One region of the Anoxybacillus sp. P3H1B genome, then DNA from elsewhere that is predicted to be linked to it. Evidence: riboswitches for the same ligand, from Rfam matches in the RefSeq annotation. Region 1 holds a riboswitch; the other holds the start of a gene.
The links. Region 1 has a riboswitch for thiamine pyrophosphate ahead of thiM (hydroxyethylthiazole kinase). Riboswitches for the same ligand answer to the same signal wherever they lie in the genome.
Positions count from the first base shown of each region.

Region 2: it holds a riboswitch for thiamine pyrophosphate, as region 1 does, so the genes downstream of both, thiC (phosphomethylpyrimidine synthase ThiC) here and thiM (hydroxyethylthiazole kinase) in region 1, are expected to answer to the same signal.

Region 1 is NZ_LPUG01000015.1:131,871-140,151, forward strand. It holds gene AT864_RS09820 (FdhF/YdeP family oxidoreductase) at 1-2,057, shown strand, start outside; gene AT864_RS09825 (DUF6044 family protein) at 2,366-4,033, shown strand; gene AT864_RS09830 (glycosyltransferase family 2 protein) at 4,047-5,069, shown strand; TPP riboswitch at 5,121-5,232, shown strand; gene thiM (hydroxyethylthiazole kinase) at 5,315-6,124, shown strand; gene thiD (bifunctional hydroxymethylpyrimidine kinase/phosphomethylpyrimidine kinase) at 6,136-6,948, shown strand; gene thiE (thiamine phosphate synthase) at 6,958-7,623, shown strand; gene AT864_RS09850 (twin-arginine translocase TatA/TatE family subunit) at 8,100-8,273, shown strand.
Region 2 is NZ_LPUG01000010.1:12,842-21,122, forward strand. It holds gene AT864_RS03620 (nitric oxide synthase oxygenase) at 1-997, shown strand, start outside; gene AT864_RS03625 (NAD(P)-dependent oxidoreductase) at 1,039-1,920, opposite strand; gene AT864_RS03630 (methyl-accepting chemotaxis protein) at 2,512-3,765, shown strand; TPP riboswitch at 3,831-3,945, shown strand; gene thiC (phosphomethylpyrimidine synthase ThiC) at 4,095-5,816, shown strand; gene AT864_RS03640 ((2Fe-2S)-binding protein) at 5,941-6,420, opposite strand; gene AT864_RS03645 (xanthine dehydrogenase family protein subunit M) at 6,417-7,256, opposite strand; gene AT864_RS03650 (xanthine dehydrogenase family protein molybdopterin-binding subunit) at 7,258-8,281, opposite strand, start outside.

The sequences.
Region 1 (8,281 bases):
TAAATACGATGCCAGCAATGGACCCAAAATGGCTGGAAGATGTGGAGGAGCTGCGCAAAATGGACAGTACAGAGCTGCGCAAGCTTGGCCGCATTCCCTATCCACTGTCACGAAAACCAGGAGAAAAAAAGTTTACAAGAATTAGTTGGAATGAAGCGCTTGAACGGATTGCCCGAAAAATCCGCTCACTTGATCCGAAACAGATCGCTTTTTATTTGACAGCGCGCGGCATTACGAATGAAGTGTATTACACTGCCGCCAAGGTAGCGCGCTTTTTAGGAACAAACAACATCGATAATGCTTCACGCATTTGTCATTCACCAAGCAAAACAGCGTTAAAGCGTTCACTTGGAATCGGTGCATCAAGCTGCAGCTATAAAGATTGGATCGGCACAGATGTTCTTGTCTTTTGGGGATCTGTGGCTGCCAACAACCAGCCGGTATCGACGAAATATATGTACGCTGCGAAAAAAGCAGGCACGAAAATCATCGTTGTGAATCCGTACCGTGAGCCGGCTATGGAAAACTACTGGATTCCGTCCATTTGGGAAAGCGCTTTATTCGGAACAAAAATCGCAGATGATTTTTATCAAGTCCATATTGGCGGAGATATCGCCTTTATAAATGGAGTTATCAAGCATTGGTTTGAGATGGAGGATGCAATTAATTGGGAGTTTGTCTCCAAACACACGAACGGTGTTGACGAGCTGCGTTCGCATGTCGCGAAATATGATTGGCAGACGCTTGAGCAGTCATCGGGGCTTTCAAAGGAACGAATGTATGAGTTTGCTAGATTACTGGCTAATGCCAAGTCAGCTGTATTTGTTTGGAGCATGGGATTGACTCAGCACCGGTTCGGTACGGATAATGTGTCACAAGTCGTTAACCTTGCCTTGCTTCGCGGGTTTATCGGACGTGAGCATTGCGGCGTCATGCCGATTCGCGGCCATAGCGGTGTGCAAGGTTCGGGGGAAATGGGGGCTGACCCATTTGTTCTTCCGGGCGGCGAATTTGATGAGGAAAATATTACCCGTCTTGAACAAATATGGGGCTTTCCGATTCCTCGCTGGCAAGGGGACACAATCGGACAAACGATTGAAAACATCTTGCTTCCAGATGGTCATGAACGAAAAATGAAGCTGATGTATACGAGCGGCGGCAATTTTCTTGAGACGATGCCGAATCCTGATTTCGTTCGCCAGGCGCTTGAACAGTTGGAGCTGCGCGTGCATCAAGATATTATTTTCAATACTTCAACACTCTTAGATGCGAAGGAAGAGGTGATTATTTTACCGGCGATGACGCGATACGAGCAGCCGGGTGGCGGTACCTCGACCAGCACAGAGCGGATGGTCTATTTCAGCCCGGAAATTGACGGCCCACGCATTGAGGAAGCGCGCGCGGAATGGGAAATTTATGTTGATCTCGCCTCTAGAGTCAAGCCGGAACAAAAGCATCTCATCGAGTTTCAAAACGCCCAGCAAATTCGCGACGAAATTGCGGTGGCCAACCGAAACTACGACGGCATTCAACATTTGCGGAAAAAAGGTGATGTGTTTCAATGGGGCGGCGCGTGGCTTTGTGAAGGCGGCATATGCCCGACCCCAGACGGCCGCGGAAACCTTATTCCGATCGAATTGCCAGAGCTGCGCAAGACGGAAGGCAGCTTTTTTGTCACAACAAGGCGGGGCAAGCAGTTCAACTCGATGGTCTATAGCGAGAAAGACCCGTTTAATAACGCCGACCGTTATGATATTTTGCTGAACGAAGAAGACGCCAAATCGCTCCATATTCGCGACGGTGAACCGATCGTTGTGTACAACCGGCATGGCATGATGCAGGGGAGCGCCAAATACGCGGACGTCAAACGCGGCAACATCGCCGTCTATTGGCCGGAGGGAAATGTGCTCATTCCAAAAGGAGTGTATGAAACGTACGCGCACATTCCGGAATACAATACGGTGGCCATCGTTGAAAAAGCGGAGCATTATCATGCGCAAAAGGATCAAAACTATGCAGAAAAACGGATTGAAGAGCTCGAATTAAATGTAGAATAACGTTTGCGAAAGCGCCATTCCAAATAAGAGGGAATGGCGCTGTTTTTTTATGGGGGCATCAAGCGCCGAAATGTTAGGGGTTCAGCAAAAGAGAGGCAGGACGCAACGATGAAAGGGGTTGTATCGACTTAGACCACACTTGATATGCATGGTGCTTCTTGAGAACAAAGGCGGCTCATAGAGTTGTGTCCATAGTATAGAGACGATCGAGCCGCACGTTTTTGCTATACATGCAATTTTTTTCTGTATAATTTCCTCTTTTTGTTAAAAGATAAAAATAACATGATCAGACAAGAGGAGGAGAAGAAATGACGATAACAGAAAAGCGACTTTTGCTCTTCTCATTCCTTGTGATCGCTTTGTTTGTATCGCCTTATTTTATTTTAGGCGAGAATGCGCATATGCGAGTACATGATAATTTAGATTCCAACATCGCTTGGTACAAGGTGCTCGCCAACAGCGGTCAGCTGTTTGGGCCGGTGGGGGCGGTCATTCCGCAAATCATTAACGGTCTGCCGCGAAATGCCTTTGGAACAGAATTTAGTGGAATCGTATGGCTCCATGCGTTATTTCCATCGATTTATGCTTATGGACTCAGCCAGCTGATTACAAGGGTATTTGCTTTTATCGGAATGTACTTATTGCTGAAAACGCATGTTATGAGGGAGAAAGAATGGGCATGGATTCGCATTGGTGTAGCACTTGCTTTTGCATTAACACCATTTTGGCCGTCCGGAATGTTAAGCACTCTTGGTATGCCGCTGGCACTTTGGGCGTTTTTAAATATTCGCGCTGGCAGGCGGTCGTGGGTGGATTATCTCGTGCTTACACTATTGCCGCTATACTCTGGTCTTGTACTTGGTTTCTTCTTTTTCCTCAGTGCTCTGGGCATTTGGTGGCTTGTGGATGCATTGAGGTATAAAAGATGGAATCTGCGCTTTTTGGCCGCCATCATCTATATGACTGTGTTATATTTAGCCGTTGATTATCGGCTTGTTCATTCACTTCTATTTTCCGAAGAGCCAACAAGCCGCGATGAATATTTTCATGCTGATCTTTCTTTTTGGCGTGCGGTTCGTTTGACATTTAAAAATTATATTCTTGGTCATACGCATGTCATGACCGTGCACGGACTCGTGATTTTACCAATCACGCTTTTCGCCTTGTATTTTGTGGGAAAAAGGAAGAAATGGCGGCAAGAAAAGCTGTTTTTATTTCTCCATGTGCTTAACTTTGCCCTTTCCCTGTGGTATGCGTTTTGGTTTTATCGAGGGTGGCTGCCACTTACAGAACGGTTTGATCTTCTTAATAAGTTTAATTTTGCCCGCTATCACTTCTTGCGACCTATGGTGATTTACGTATTGTTTGCTCTTTCATTGCGAATCATATGGCAGCATGCTAAAGCATGGAAAAATGTTGTGTGGCTGGCGCTTGCGCTGCAGCTTTTTATTTTAGCTATATTTAACGAAGAAATTATGTATCAAAATAAGCCGTCGTTTCGCCAGTTCTACGCTGAAAAACAATTCGCGGAAATTAAACGTTATATCGCGCGGCCCGTTGATACATACCGCGTTGCCAGCATCGGCATTCATCCGGCCATTGCTCAATATAACGGCTTTTATACGCTGGATACGTACAACAATTTTTATCCGCTTGAATATAAACATCAATTTCGGCAAATCATTGCTCCTGAGCTAGCAAAAAACCAGACGCTGCGCAAGTATTTCGATAAGTGGGGCGGCCGTTGCTATTTATTTGTCGATGAGCTTGGCAAGCACTACATGTTTAAAAAGAATTCAAAGAAGAAAATTCAACATTTAGAGCTGAATACCGATGTATTCCGCAAGATGGGCGGCCGTTATATTTTTTCGGCGCTTCCGATCGAAAACGCAGCCCAAAATCAGCTACGGCTTGAGAAAGTGTTTCATTCCAAGGAATCCGCATGGACGATTTATTTATACAAACTAGCATCATAGGGAGGAGAGCATCATGAGCGAACCTGTATTAACGATTGTTGTACCTTGCTACAACGAAGAAGAAGTGCTTCCGGAAACGATTCGGCAGCTGCGCGAACTGCGCGAGCAGCTTGTCAGGGAGCGGCTTATTTCCGAATATAGTGCTTTACTATTTGTCGATGATGGAAGCCGAGATGCAACATGGACGATCATTTACAAAGCGAGTTTGCATTATCCGGAGGTCAAAGGGGTCAAGCTTGCCCATAATGCCGGCCATCAAAATGCGTTATTAGCTGGTTTGTTTTCCGCAAAAACTCGCTCAGATTGTATCATTTCCATTGACGCCGATCTACAGGATGATGTGTCGGTCATCCGCCAGTTTGTACAAAAATTTCATGAAGGGTATGAGATTGTATACGGGGTTCGCAACCGCCGCGATACAGATACGTTTTTCAAGCGTCATACAGCACAGGGATTTTATAGAATGATGAAGGCGATGGGCGTTCACCTTATATATAATCATGCCGATTACCGCTTGATGAGCAGGCGGGCGGTTGAAGAGCTGGAACGATTTGAAGAAGCCAATTTATTTTTGCGAGGAATTGTTCCATTGCTTGGATTTCGTTCAACTGTTGTTTATTATGATCGAAAGGAACGACTTGCCGGTGAAACAAAATATCCGCTAAAAAAAATGATTTCCTTTGCTCTTGACGGTATTACGTCATTTAGTGTGACACCTATTCGTTTTATTTCCATGATCGGGTTTGTTTCTTTTTTTGTCAGCCTGTTATTTGGTGCTTACTTCCTGTTTTTAAAATGGACCGGTCACACACAAACGGGATGGACATCGTTGATTACATCGATTTGGCTGCTTGGAGGATTGCAGCTGATTGCTTTTGGGCTAATCGGTGAATACATCGGAAAGATTTATAAAGAAACGAAACGGCGCCCTCGTTATATTGTGGATTTAGATTTATTTAATTTGCCATTGCCGCGATCTTCCTCGTTTCATGAAGAGCCAAGAAGAACGGAATCATTGCCGGGAGGGAGCACATAATTTTTTGCTTGCATTCTCGGGCGAGAAGGGGTAGACTGTGCTTGTAAACAGTGAAAAGGATACGGGAGTCTGTGGAATCAGGCTGAGAGTACGGCTATCATCCGCCGTTGACCGTTTGAACCTGTTGGGTAATGCCAGCGTAGGGAAAGTGATAGAGGCGATATAGATGCACTTTGCTTACGCGCAAAGTGCATTTTTATTTGCAAATCCAGCTGGACAAACGAATAAGGGAGAGGATGGAAAAGATGAATTTGCAACATGTGGCAGAAGTACTCGATCAAGTGCGCAAGGCTAATCCACTTGTGCATAACATCACAAATGTAGTTGTGACCAATTTTACAGCAAATGGTCTGCTTGCGCTTGGCGCTTCACCAGTGATGGCCTATGCCAAGCAAGAAGTAGCGGATATGGCGCGAATTGCCGGAGCGCTTGTTTTAAATATCGGCACGCTAAATGAACAGGAAATTGAAGCGATGCTGATTGCCGGCAAGGCAGCAAATGAACAGGGAGTTCCTGTGATTTTCGATCCGGTTGGAGCGGGAGCGACGCCATATCGCACGGAAACCGCCCGAAAAATAGTCCGTCAATTAAATATTGCCGTCATCCGCGGCAATGCAGCAGAAATCGCGAATGTTATCGGCGAGCGGTGGGAGATTAAAGGAGTGGATGCCGCCGAAGGAAGCGGCGATGTGGTGGCACTAGCGAAAAAAGCAGCACAGCAGTTAAAAATGACAGTCGCTATTACCGGAAAGGACGATGTTGTCACAGACGGAGCGACGGTTTATGTGGTTCATAACGGTCATTCGCTGTTAACAAAAGTCACTGGGACAGGCTGCCTTGTCACATCTGTAATCGGAGCGTTTGCGGCTGTTGAAAAGGACTATGCAGCAGCGGCAACAGCGGCGCTTGTCAGCTATGGCGTGGCGGCGCAACTAGCTGCTGATGAAGCGGCAGAGTATGGGCCTGGAAGCTTTCAAATCGCCTTTTTAAATCAGTTGGCCAAAGTTGGCGCGGAGGCCATTAGTCAATATGGATCCTTTACCAAAGTTGAATGAAGGGGAGAGACATGGTGAATCAAGTTTATAAAGCATTAACGATTGCTGGGTCAGACAGTGGAGGTGGAGCCGGCATTCAGGCGGATTTAAAAACATTTCAAGAGTTACGCGTCTTTGGAATGTCTGCATTAACGGCGGTAACGGCGCAAAATACGCTTGGCGTGCAGGGAGTGTATCCGCTTTCTGTAGAAGCCGTTGAGCAGCAGATTGAATCCATTGGTACGGACTTAGGAGCAGACGCCGTCAAAACGGGCATGTTGTTTAATGCAGATATCATCCAAGCCGTAGCGAAAAAGGTGAAGCAATTTGGCTGGCGTCGGCTTGTCGTTGACCCGGTTATGATCGCTAAAGGCGGGGCACCACTTTTACAGGAAGCAGCGGTGTCAGCGTTAAAAACACATTTGTTGCCGCTGGCGATGGTAGCCACTCCTAACATTCCAGAGGCAGAAGTATTGACGGGGATGAAGATCCGCACATTAGAGGAACGCCAAGAAGCGGCAAAACAGCTTCACAAAATCGGAGTCACGTACGTGGTCATTAAAGGAGGCCACGATGATGTTGAAAATGCAGCGGTTGATTTGCTATATGATGGCCGTGAATTTTCCTATTTCAAGGGCGCCCGAATTGAAACGAGACATACGCATGGAACAGGCTGCACGTTTGCCGCTGCAGTAACAGCGGAGCTTGCTAAGGGGCGCAGCGTCCATGAAGCGATCGAAACAGCGAAAGCATTTATTCAAGCCGCGATTGAAAACGAACTGGGGATCGGCAATGGGCATGGCCCAACCAACCATTGGGCGTATCGGCAAAAATGGATGTCGTAGGTGATGAAAATGGCGCAAACTTCAATGGATAGTCTGAAAGAGCAATTACGTGTTTATTTTATTATGGGAAGCAACAATTGTGAACGAAGTCCGTTAGAGGTGCTGACAGAAGCGATTGAAGGCGGAATTACGATGTTTCAATTTCGCGAAAAGGGCAAAGGGGCTCTTTCGAAAAAGGAGCAGTATGCATTAGCCAAAGAGTTGCAAGCGCTTTGCCGGAAGCACCATATTCCGTTTATTGTGAATGATGATGTGGAGCTAGCATTAGAGCTTGATGCTGATGGGGTCCATATTGGACAAGACGATGAACGGGCAGATGTCGTACGAAAAAAAATAGGAAATAAAATTCTCGGCGTTTCAGCTCATAATTTGGCAGAAGCGAAACGCGCCATTGAGCAAGGCGCTGACTATCTTGGAGTCGGTCCTATTTTTCCAACCAGCACAAAAGAAGATGCAAAAGAGGCACAAGGAACGGCCGTTCTTCGTCTTATGCGTGAGCATGGTCTGTCGATACCGATCGTGGGCATTGGCGGAATTACCGCGAACAACGCAAAGAAGGTTATTGCCGCTGGAGCAGACGGGGTGTCTGTCATTAGCGCGATCAGTTTAGCTCCTTCTCCTAAAAAAAGTGCGGAATGGCTGGCAAGAGCGGTTTCTGAAGCACTGAACGAATAAGGATGTCGATCATTGGACTACTCCATATCCCGACAGAAGACTATGGCCTCAAGGAACATGACGGACATCGCTTCATGAGTTAGAGAGAGAAATGTCGGTTGGCATTGGCCAAAGTAGTGGAATCACAAGAATCTATGTGCTATTCTATACTTGTAAGTGGTTCTTGGAAAAACTGAAGATAGAGGATTGTGACAAGGAACACCGTCCGTTACGTAAAAGCTTCAACGTTCCCTTGTCTGTGCACGGTTCGAAGCAACGAAAACCGAGCCCAGTCGAACGTGTGAAGCGGACGAATGTACAAGCTTTCTTGTCGTTTCCCGTTGGAACAACGGGGAAGGTCTGCTAGCTGAAAAACCGAAGGATGTTTCCATGTTCGCAGGAATCTCCCACTTTGAAGCGAAAGTGGTAGTAATTCAAAGATGATATGATATAATGGAAAAGGAAAAGACGAAAATGAAGCGCATGGAGTGAATGATATGAACATAGGATTTGGCGAGATTGCCTTGATCGTATTTTTTGCCCTGTTACTTTTCGGCCCGAAAAAGCTGCCAGAGCTTGGACAAGCAGCTGGAAAAACGCTCCGCGAATTTAAAAATGCTACAAAAGGCATCATGGATGACGAAGAACAGAAAACGAAAAAGCACGACTGAAAAAACCG
Region 2 (8,281 bases), on a different contig from region 1:
CAGCCAGCGTTTGCAGCAAATCCGCGATGAAATGGAGCAAACGGGCACTTATAGCCATACGTATGAAGAACTGGAGCATGGTGCCAAAATGGCGTGGCGCAACAGCAACCGCTGCATCGGTCGCTTGTTTTGGCAGACGTTGCAGGTCATCGATGCTAGGCATGCTGAAACAGAAGAGGATGTGGCTGCCCATTTATTGCACCATATTGAGTTTGCGACAAACAATGGAAAGATCCGGCCGACGATTACCGTCTTTAAACCGGATGGGACCGTTCGTATTTGGAACCATCAATTAATCCGTTATGCCGGCTATGAGACAAGGGACGGAATCATTGGCGATTCTGCCTCGCTTACGTTGACAAAGGCGTGCCAACAGCTCGGCTGGGAAGGGGAACGCACCCATTTTGATATATTGCCGCTTGTTATTCAAGTTTCAGGAAAACAGCCGAAATGGTTCGAAATTCCAAAAGAGCTTGTATTAGAAGTGCCACTGGAACATCCGAGCTTTTCATGGTTTCGGGATCTGCAGTTAAAATGGTATGCGGTGCCGATTATTTCTGATATGTGTCTGGAAATTGGCGGCATTCGCTACATGGCTGCGCCATTTAACGGATGGTATATGGAAACGGAAATCGGGGCTCGCAATTTGGCTGACGATTACCGTTACAATATGCTTCCAAAGATCGCTTCTTGCATGGGGCTTGATATGAGTACAAATGCAACACTTTGGAAGGATAAAGCATTAATTGAATTAAACATGGCTGTGCTTTATTCTTATAAAAAAGCGGGTGTCAGTATGGTCGACCACCATACAGCCGCCCAGCAATTTAAATTGTTTGAGCAGAAAGAACGAGAAGCGTGCCGCCATGTCACAGGGGATTGGACGTGGCTGATTCCTCCTGTTTCACCAGCGACAACGCACATTTTTCATAAAAACTATGACAATACGGTCGTTTTGCCGAATTTCTTTTATCAAAGCCGCCCGTATGAATCATAAACGATGAATAAAGGAATATCCGCTGCCTGTCGCTGCGCTGTTTATGGAGACAGGCGGTTATTTTTTTTGGTTGATAAAAACGAATAAATCGCTGAAAAATCTTCCTGAGCCCATCCATTCTGGCTGGCGAGGCCATAGATTTCTTTGGCGACATTCGTAAGCGGCAAAGAAATGTGATGCTCATAAGCGGCTTGGGCGATCAGCTGTAAATCCTTTTGCATATATGCAAGCGGGAATTCTGTTGCGAACTGGCGCTGAAGAATTTTTTCGCGTTTCCCGTTTAAAAAGGGGGCAGCGGTCGGGCCGTTCAGAAGCGTGTTGACAACCGTTTCTGTCTCTAATCCAAGCGCTTCGCCAAGCGCGACAGCCTCCGCGAAAGCTGCCATTGAATGAGCGAGCATTAGATTCACGACAAGCTTCATGGCTGTTCCTTTGCCATTTTCTCCTTGATAATGGATCGCTTTCCCCATGACATTCAACATCGGTTCCACTTTCTTAAGATCTTTCGGATCCCCGCCTACAAAAAAGACTAACTCTCCTTTTTCGGCTGGAATCACCGAGCCGGAGACAGGAGCATCTAAAAAGCGAATGCCTCGCTTTCTGGCCTCTTCTGCCATTTGGCGCGTAAAGGACGGATCCACCGTGCTGCAGTCCACCCACAGCTTTTCTGGCGATAAATGATGCAAAAAGCCGTTTTCCCCAAAAGCAGCGGCTTCAACCACTTTTGGATGGGCAAGCATCGTAAAGAGTACATCGGCTTGTTCAGCGGCTTCTTTCGGTGAATTAGCCCACTTTGCTCCTGCTTCTAACAGCGGAGCGGCTTTTTCTTTTGTGCGGTTATGGACGATAAGCTCATGCCCGCTTTCAAGTAAATTTCTTGCCATACGGCTTCCCATAAGTCCTAGACCAATGAATCCGATCATCGTTAATCCCCTTTCCTTTTTTGAACGCTTCCCACCTACACTTTGCTGAGAAGAGGGGTTAGGTATTCCCGCCCATGGAAAAGGAGGGGGGCGTTTTCCTCTGTTTCATGGGATAATATTGGCTCTTTTTTTTCGTGATTTTACCACTTTTGTTTCGTGTGATTCAAGGGAAACGCCAGCGCTGAAGTGGAATGCGAAGTCAGAGTTGATGACAGGAGCAATCAATCGCTGTGATTTTGCAAAGAGGGAAAAATAGATAGCTAGGGGAGGGCTGCCTCCATTTTTGCGCACTGAAAAGCAGGCTCTTGCCGATTTCTGTCACATGGAGCAAGCAGATCCGCTACGAGGAAAATATTCAGCATGCGATAGTCCTAGAGAAATGCCCAATGCTTCATGAGACGAAATGGAATAAGTGAAAAATCAAATAGTCGTTGTTCGTTATATTTATAAAATAATAAGAGCGAATATATAATTTATATGTCTTAATATGTCGGTTTTTAAAAGTATACTATAATAAAAATTATCTTCCGTTTTGTAGAAAAGGAATGATATAATATTTATGAATTGACTGAAAATTCGGAGGGAACAAAGGTGTCACTATCAAGCTATATTATTCGCACTCTGATGGTTGTTATTCCTGGAGTGGTGCTAATTGCTCTAGCGGTATGCTTAGGAAACGGGATCAGCGGTTCCGCTTTTGGATGGACTATAGCAGGGACGGCATTATTTGGCATTGTTCTAGGTATTTTGTCAGCTACTTTGAATTATCGTCGTTTTGTTGCACCGATTGCGATCATTAATGACTATTTAGAAAAAATGACGGAAGGCGATTTATCTGTGCGAGTTCCTGTGGAGAGTGTCAAAGAACTGAGGCCGATCGCTCTTTGCATGAACGAAATGGCCAAAACATGGGGTGAGGTCATGGCGCATATGAAGCGCCATTCAGATGAGATGACGTTATTTGCCGAGCAGCTTTCCCATAATACGGAGCAAACAACAAAAGCGACGGAACAAATTGCAACAACCATGGAAAACATCGTATCTCACTCAGACCAACAAGCCAAGATGACAAAAGAAACGTCTTATTCCATGAATGAAATTTCCAGTTCTTTACTGCAAGTCGCTGCGAATACAGAACAGGTGACTACGAATGCAGGCGAAATGTTGATGAAAGCGGCATCAGGAAAACAATCGATTGAAAAAATGGAAGAGCAAATGCGTTTTATTCATGAGCATGTCCAATTGCTCGGTCAAATCATTAAAGGATTAGGAGAACGTTCTACTGAAATCGGCCAAATCACGCAAGTCATCACAGGGATTTCTTCACAAACCAACTTGCTCGCATTAAATGCGGCAATCGAGGCAGCGCGGGCGGGAGAGCAAGGGAAGGGATTTGCCGTTGTCGCTGATGAAGTGAGAAAGCTGGCGGAGCAATCGGCACAATCCGCCCAGCAAATTACAAAATTAATTGATGACATTCAACAAGAAACCGATAAAGCCATTGGGTCAATGGATGTTGTTGCCGATGAAGTTTCTCAAGGGCTTCATGTCGTTCAAACAGCCGGACTTTCCTTTGAACAAATCCGGCGATCTATTAACGGGGTCAATGAACAAATTGAAGGAGTTTCAGTCGTAATTCGCCAAATGACGCAAAGCGCCCAGAACGTTGCTTCAGCCATTGAACATATGGCAGAAATCGTGGAACAATCGTCAGCGGGCTCTAGCCATATTTCAGCAGCGACCCAAGAACAGATGGCTTCTATGGAAGAAATCGCTTCTTCTGCTTCTGCGCTGAATGAAATGGCTGGAGAAATGCAGAATCTATTAGGGAAATTTCGGGTATAGGAAAACATAAGAAAAATGTTTACATAAATGAATAAATATGCTAAACTTTCCCTAAAAGTAAATAATGGATCTACTAGGGGAGTCCAATAGCTTGGACTGAGAGAAGAACGCGCGAAAGTTCTTTGACCCTTTGAACCTGATCTGGGTTATGCCAGCGTAGGGAAGTAGATAGTGGGAGTATGGATTGTTGCATATACTTTGCGCTATTTGTTGATTCCATCGGGTTCTCTTTTTGGAGAACCCGATTTTTGCTTTTTCCCCACCGTCTTTTTTTCGTACGTTTTGGTGTAGCCCTTAGATCGAATGAAACAAAAAGGAGGAAGGGTTGCATGCAAAACGTTTTATCTTCTATGCCGTTTCCAGCCAGTAAAAAAATGTATGTAGAAGGATCGCGTTCTGATATTCGCGTTCCTATGCGTGAAATTACGCTAAGCCCAACCAAGACGGAAGCCGGAGAGTCTAAAAACGATCCGATCTGTGTATATGACACGAGCGGGCCGTATACCGACACGGAATTTCAAGCGGACATTTACCGCGGGCTTCCTGAACTGCGCAAACGTTGGATTTTAGAAAGAGACGATGTCGAGGAATACGAAGGACGGCCAGTGCGTCCAGAGGACAACGGCCTCTCCAAAGGAAAGGAATCGAACATCTATCTTCCCTTTAAGCGGACGCCGCTACGTGCCAAAAATGGCAAGGCAGTCACACAAATGCATTATGCGAAACGCGGGATCATTACTCCGGAGATGGAATTTGTCGCTATTCGGGAGCAGATGGATCCAGAGCTGGTCCGTCAAGAGATCGCGGCCGGGCGGGCGATTATACCAGCCAATATCAACCATCCGGAAAGTGAACCAATGATTATTGGGAGACGTTTTCATGTCAAAATTAACGCTAATATCGGCAATTCAGCCGTCACTTCATCAATTGACGAGGAAGTGGAGAAAATGCTCTGGGCTGTCCGCTGGGGAGCAGATACGATCATGGATTTATCAACAGGAAAGCAGATTCATACGACGAGAGAGTTTATTATTCGTAATTCCCCTGTTCCAGTTGGGACGGTTCCGATCTATCAAGCGTTGGAAAAGGTGAATGGAATAGTTGAAGATTTATCGTGGGAAGTTTATCGCGATACACTGATTGAGCAGGCTGAACAAGGAGTTGACTATTTTACGATTCACGCTGGGGTATTGCTTCGTTATATACCGTTGACCATTGGAAGAACAACAGGAATTGTGTCGCGCGGTGGCTCGATTATGGCGCAATGGTGTTTGGCCCATCATCAGGAAAATTTCTTATACACTCATTTTGAGGAAATTTGCGAAATTTTAAAGTCCTATGATATCGCCATATCGTTAGGAGACGGTTTGCGGCCTGGATCGATTGCCGATGCGAATGATGAAGCGCAATTTGCAGAATTAGAGACGCTTGGCGAGCTCACTCAAATAGCATGGAAGCATGATGTCCAAGTGATGATTGAAGGGCCTGGGCATGTGCCGATGGATAAAATCAAAGAAAATGTCGACAGGCAGATGGAGATTTGCCATGGTGCGCCATTTTATACGCTTGGTCCGCTGACGACGGATATCGCCCCGGGATATGACCATATTACATCAGCGATCGGTGCGGCAATGATCGGCTGGTATGGAACCGCGATGCTTTGTTATGTGACGCCGAAAGAGCATTTAGGATTGCCGAATAAGGAGGATGTGCGCCAAGGAGTGATTGCTTATAAAATTGCGGCGCATGCTGCTGACTTAGCGAAAGGGCATCCAGGAGCGCAAATGCGGGATGATGCGCTGTCGAAAGCGCGCTTTGAGTTTCGTTGGAACGACCAATTCCATCTCTCGCTGGACCCGGAACGGGCTAGGGAATATCACGATGAGACACTCCCGGCGGAAGGGGCGAAGGTGGCTCATTTTTGTTCCATGTGCGGCCCCAAATTTTGTTCGATGAAAATTTCCCATGATTTGCAAAAAAGCATAAAAGAGGACGGGATGAAGCAAAAAGCGAAGGAGTTTGTTGAAACCGGTTCGAGACTTTATCAATGATAAGCTCAATAAGGACATGGATTTGTCTTGCTGACGGATCACGCGGTGCGTATGAAGAGGAGCATCTGGTTCATTCACAGAAAAGCCTTTCCCGGCCAATATGGCGGGAAAGGCTAAAAAGTAATCAGTCTTTGCTTGCTTGCTTTTCTGCGAGCACAGATTTGACCGCCTGCTCAATTTCAAAGTAGCTGGTGCAACGACAAACATTGGATTCAAGCCACTTTTCAATGATTGGTTCCGAGGCGTTCGGCGTGCTTTCAACAAGAGCATGGGCGTTCATAATAAACCCGGGCGTGCAATATCCGCATTGAAAGGCGAAATGCTCGACAAATGCTCGTTGGATGGGGGCATCGCGCAATCCCTCAATGGTTGTAACGGATTTTCCAATGGCTTCAATGGCTAGTATCATACACGATTTAATCGGCGTTTTATCCATCAATACGGTGCATGCACCGCAATCGCCGTTTAAACAACCCGGCTTGGCGCCTGTCAAACCAAGGTGATTGCGAAGAACAAAAAGAAGCGTATCCGCTTGTCTGGCTATCACGGAGTATTTCTCTCCATTGACAGTAAGCGGTATTTCACATTTGGATGATGAACTCATCTTTCGGCCTCCTCCAGTTCAGTAAGAATGTCCCAAAGCGTATTTTTTAACACAAATAAACGATATTCCGCTGAACCTTCGATATCATCCAAAATCGGTTCGGGCAATTGCTGTAACGCATAGTCGATTCGTGCGTCGATCGGAAGATGGCGGGCATTTAACATCTCTTCTACTTTTGGCGAACGAAATGGAAATGGACAGACGCCGCTAAAAGCAGTGCGGAGTTCATTTCCTTTTTTTAAAGCGGAAACGGTGACGAGCGGGTAGCCAACCTTGCCCTGTTTTCGGCGTTTCATATGGACATGGGGCATCGTTAAATATGCCGCATTCATTTTGACTTGCACAAGAAACTCCCCAGGCTGCAGTTGGATGCTTTGCTGGAAGACTTCATGAATCGGTCTTTGCTGAACCCCCGATTTTCCAGCAATCACAATATCACTGTCTACAAGTAAAAGAGGCAGTACGGTTTCACGGTAAAAAATTTGGCCGCAAATGTTGCCTCCAAGCGTAATCTGATTGCGCGCCGTGCGATCTGCAATTTCACTTGCCGCCTTGGCTAATAGCGGAAATGCGTTTGTTTCCTCAATAGCGGTAAGAGTAAGAGCGGTGCCGAGTACTAATTGATTTTGTGAAATGTCAAATGACTGGCATTCTGGAATGTGCTTGATATCAATAACGGCATCTGCAAATACAAGATTTAGGCGCGAGAGGGTAATGATTTCTGTTCCTCCGCTATAATAGATGGGCGTTTTTCCTTGACGCTGAAGCGATGCAAATAACTGAACGGCCTCTTCGATTGATGATGGACGATGGTATGTGAAATCAAATGAAACCATATTATTTCCCCTTTTGCGCTCGCCAAATTTGTTCAGGGAACAGCGGCAATTTGTTAAGAGGAACGCCAGCAGCGATTGATAAGGCATTGGCCAGTGCTGCAGGAATGCCGATGAGACCGTGCTCTCCAGCACCTCGTGCTCCATAAGGCGCATCTATTTGAGGTGTTTTGATAAAATCGGCTATATATTCTGGATGCTCGCCAAAGCGGATTGGCTGATAGGTCCGTATCTGTGGATTTAATACGCGCTCATATCGGTCAAATAAAAAGGTTTCGCGGCTGGCAAAGCTCAGCCCCATGCTCATTGCTCCGATGATCTGTCCGATCGCTGCTTTCCAATTGAGCACCTCCCCGACATCAACGACCGATACGGCTTTAAGAATTTGATAGGTGCAATCGCGTTTATCGAATTCAATTTCTACTGCATGGGCACATACCGTCCACTCTGGGCCGGGCTTCCCTGCTCCTGTTTCCTTATCAAGAGGAGTTAAATGACGCAACGTGTAATTGCCGCGTCCAATAATTTGTCCGCCAATCGCGTTTCCGTTCGGATATTTATAGCCATAAGCAATATCTTTGATCGGAATAAAAATAGCAGGATCATCGCGTACAAATACTTTGCCGTAGCCGACTTCTAAATCTTCGATGGGGGAGCGGAGCACACAAGCAGCGATCGCTTTTAACTGCCGAATGGCATCTTCGGCTGCATTTAACACAGCTCGCCCCCCCATAAATGTGCCGCGACTGGCGACTGTTTTCCAATGCTCTGGTGTGCTTTGCGTGTCGATATCCATTTTTACGTGAATATCATCCATGTCCATTTTTAGCTTTTCAGCAAGAATTTGGGCGAGAACCGTTTTAGAGCCTGTGCCGATTTCGACAACGCCGGACATGAGATTAACGCTTCCATCAGGGTTGAAAGTTACAATCGCACCGGAGCTGGCCTCGGTGTCAATCGTGGATGTTTTCCAAGAGCAGCTCACACCCTTGGCGCGAACAGTGCGGGCATTTAGTTCGATTCGCTGC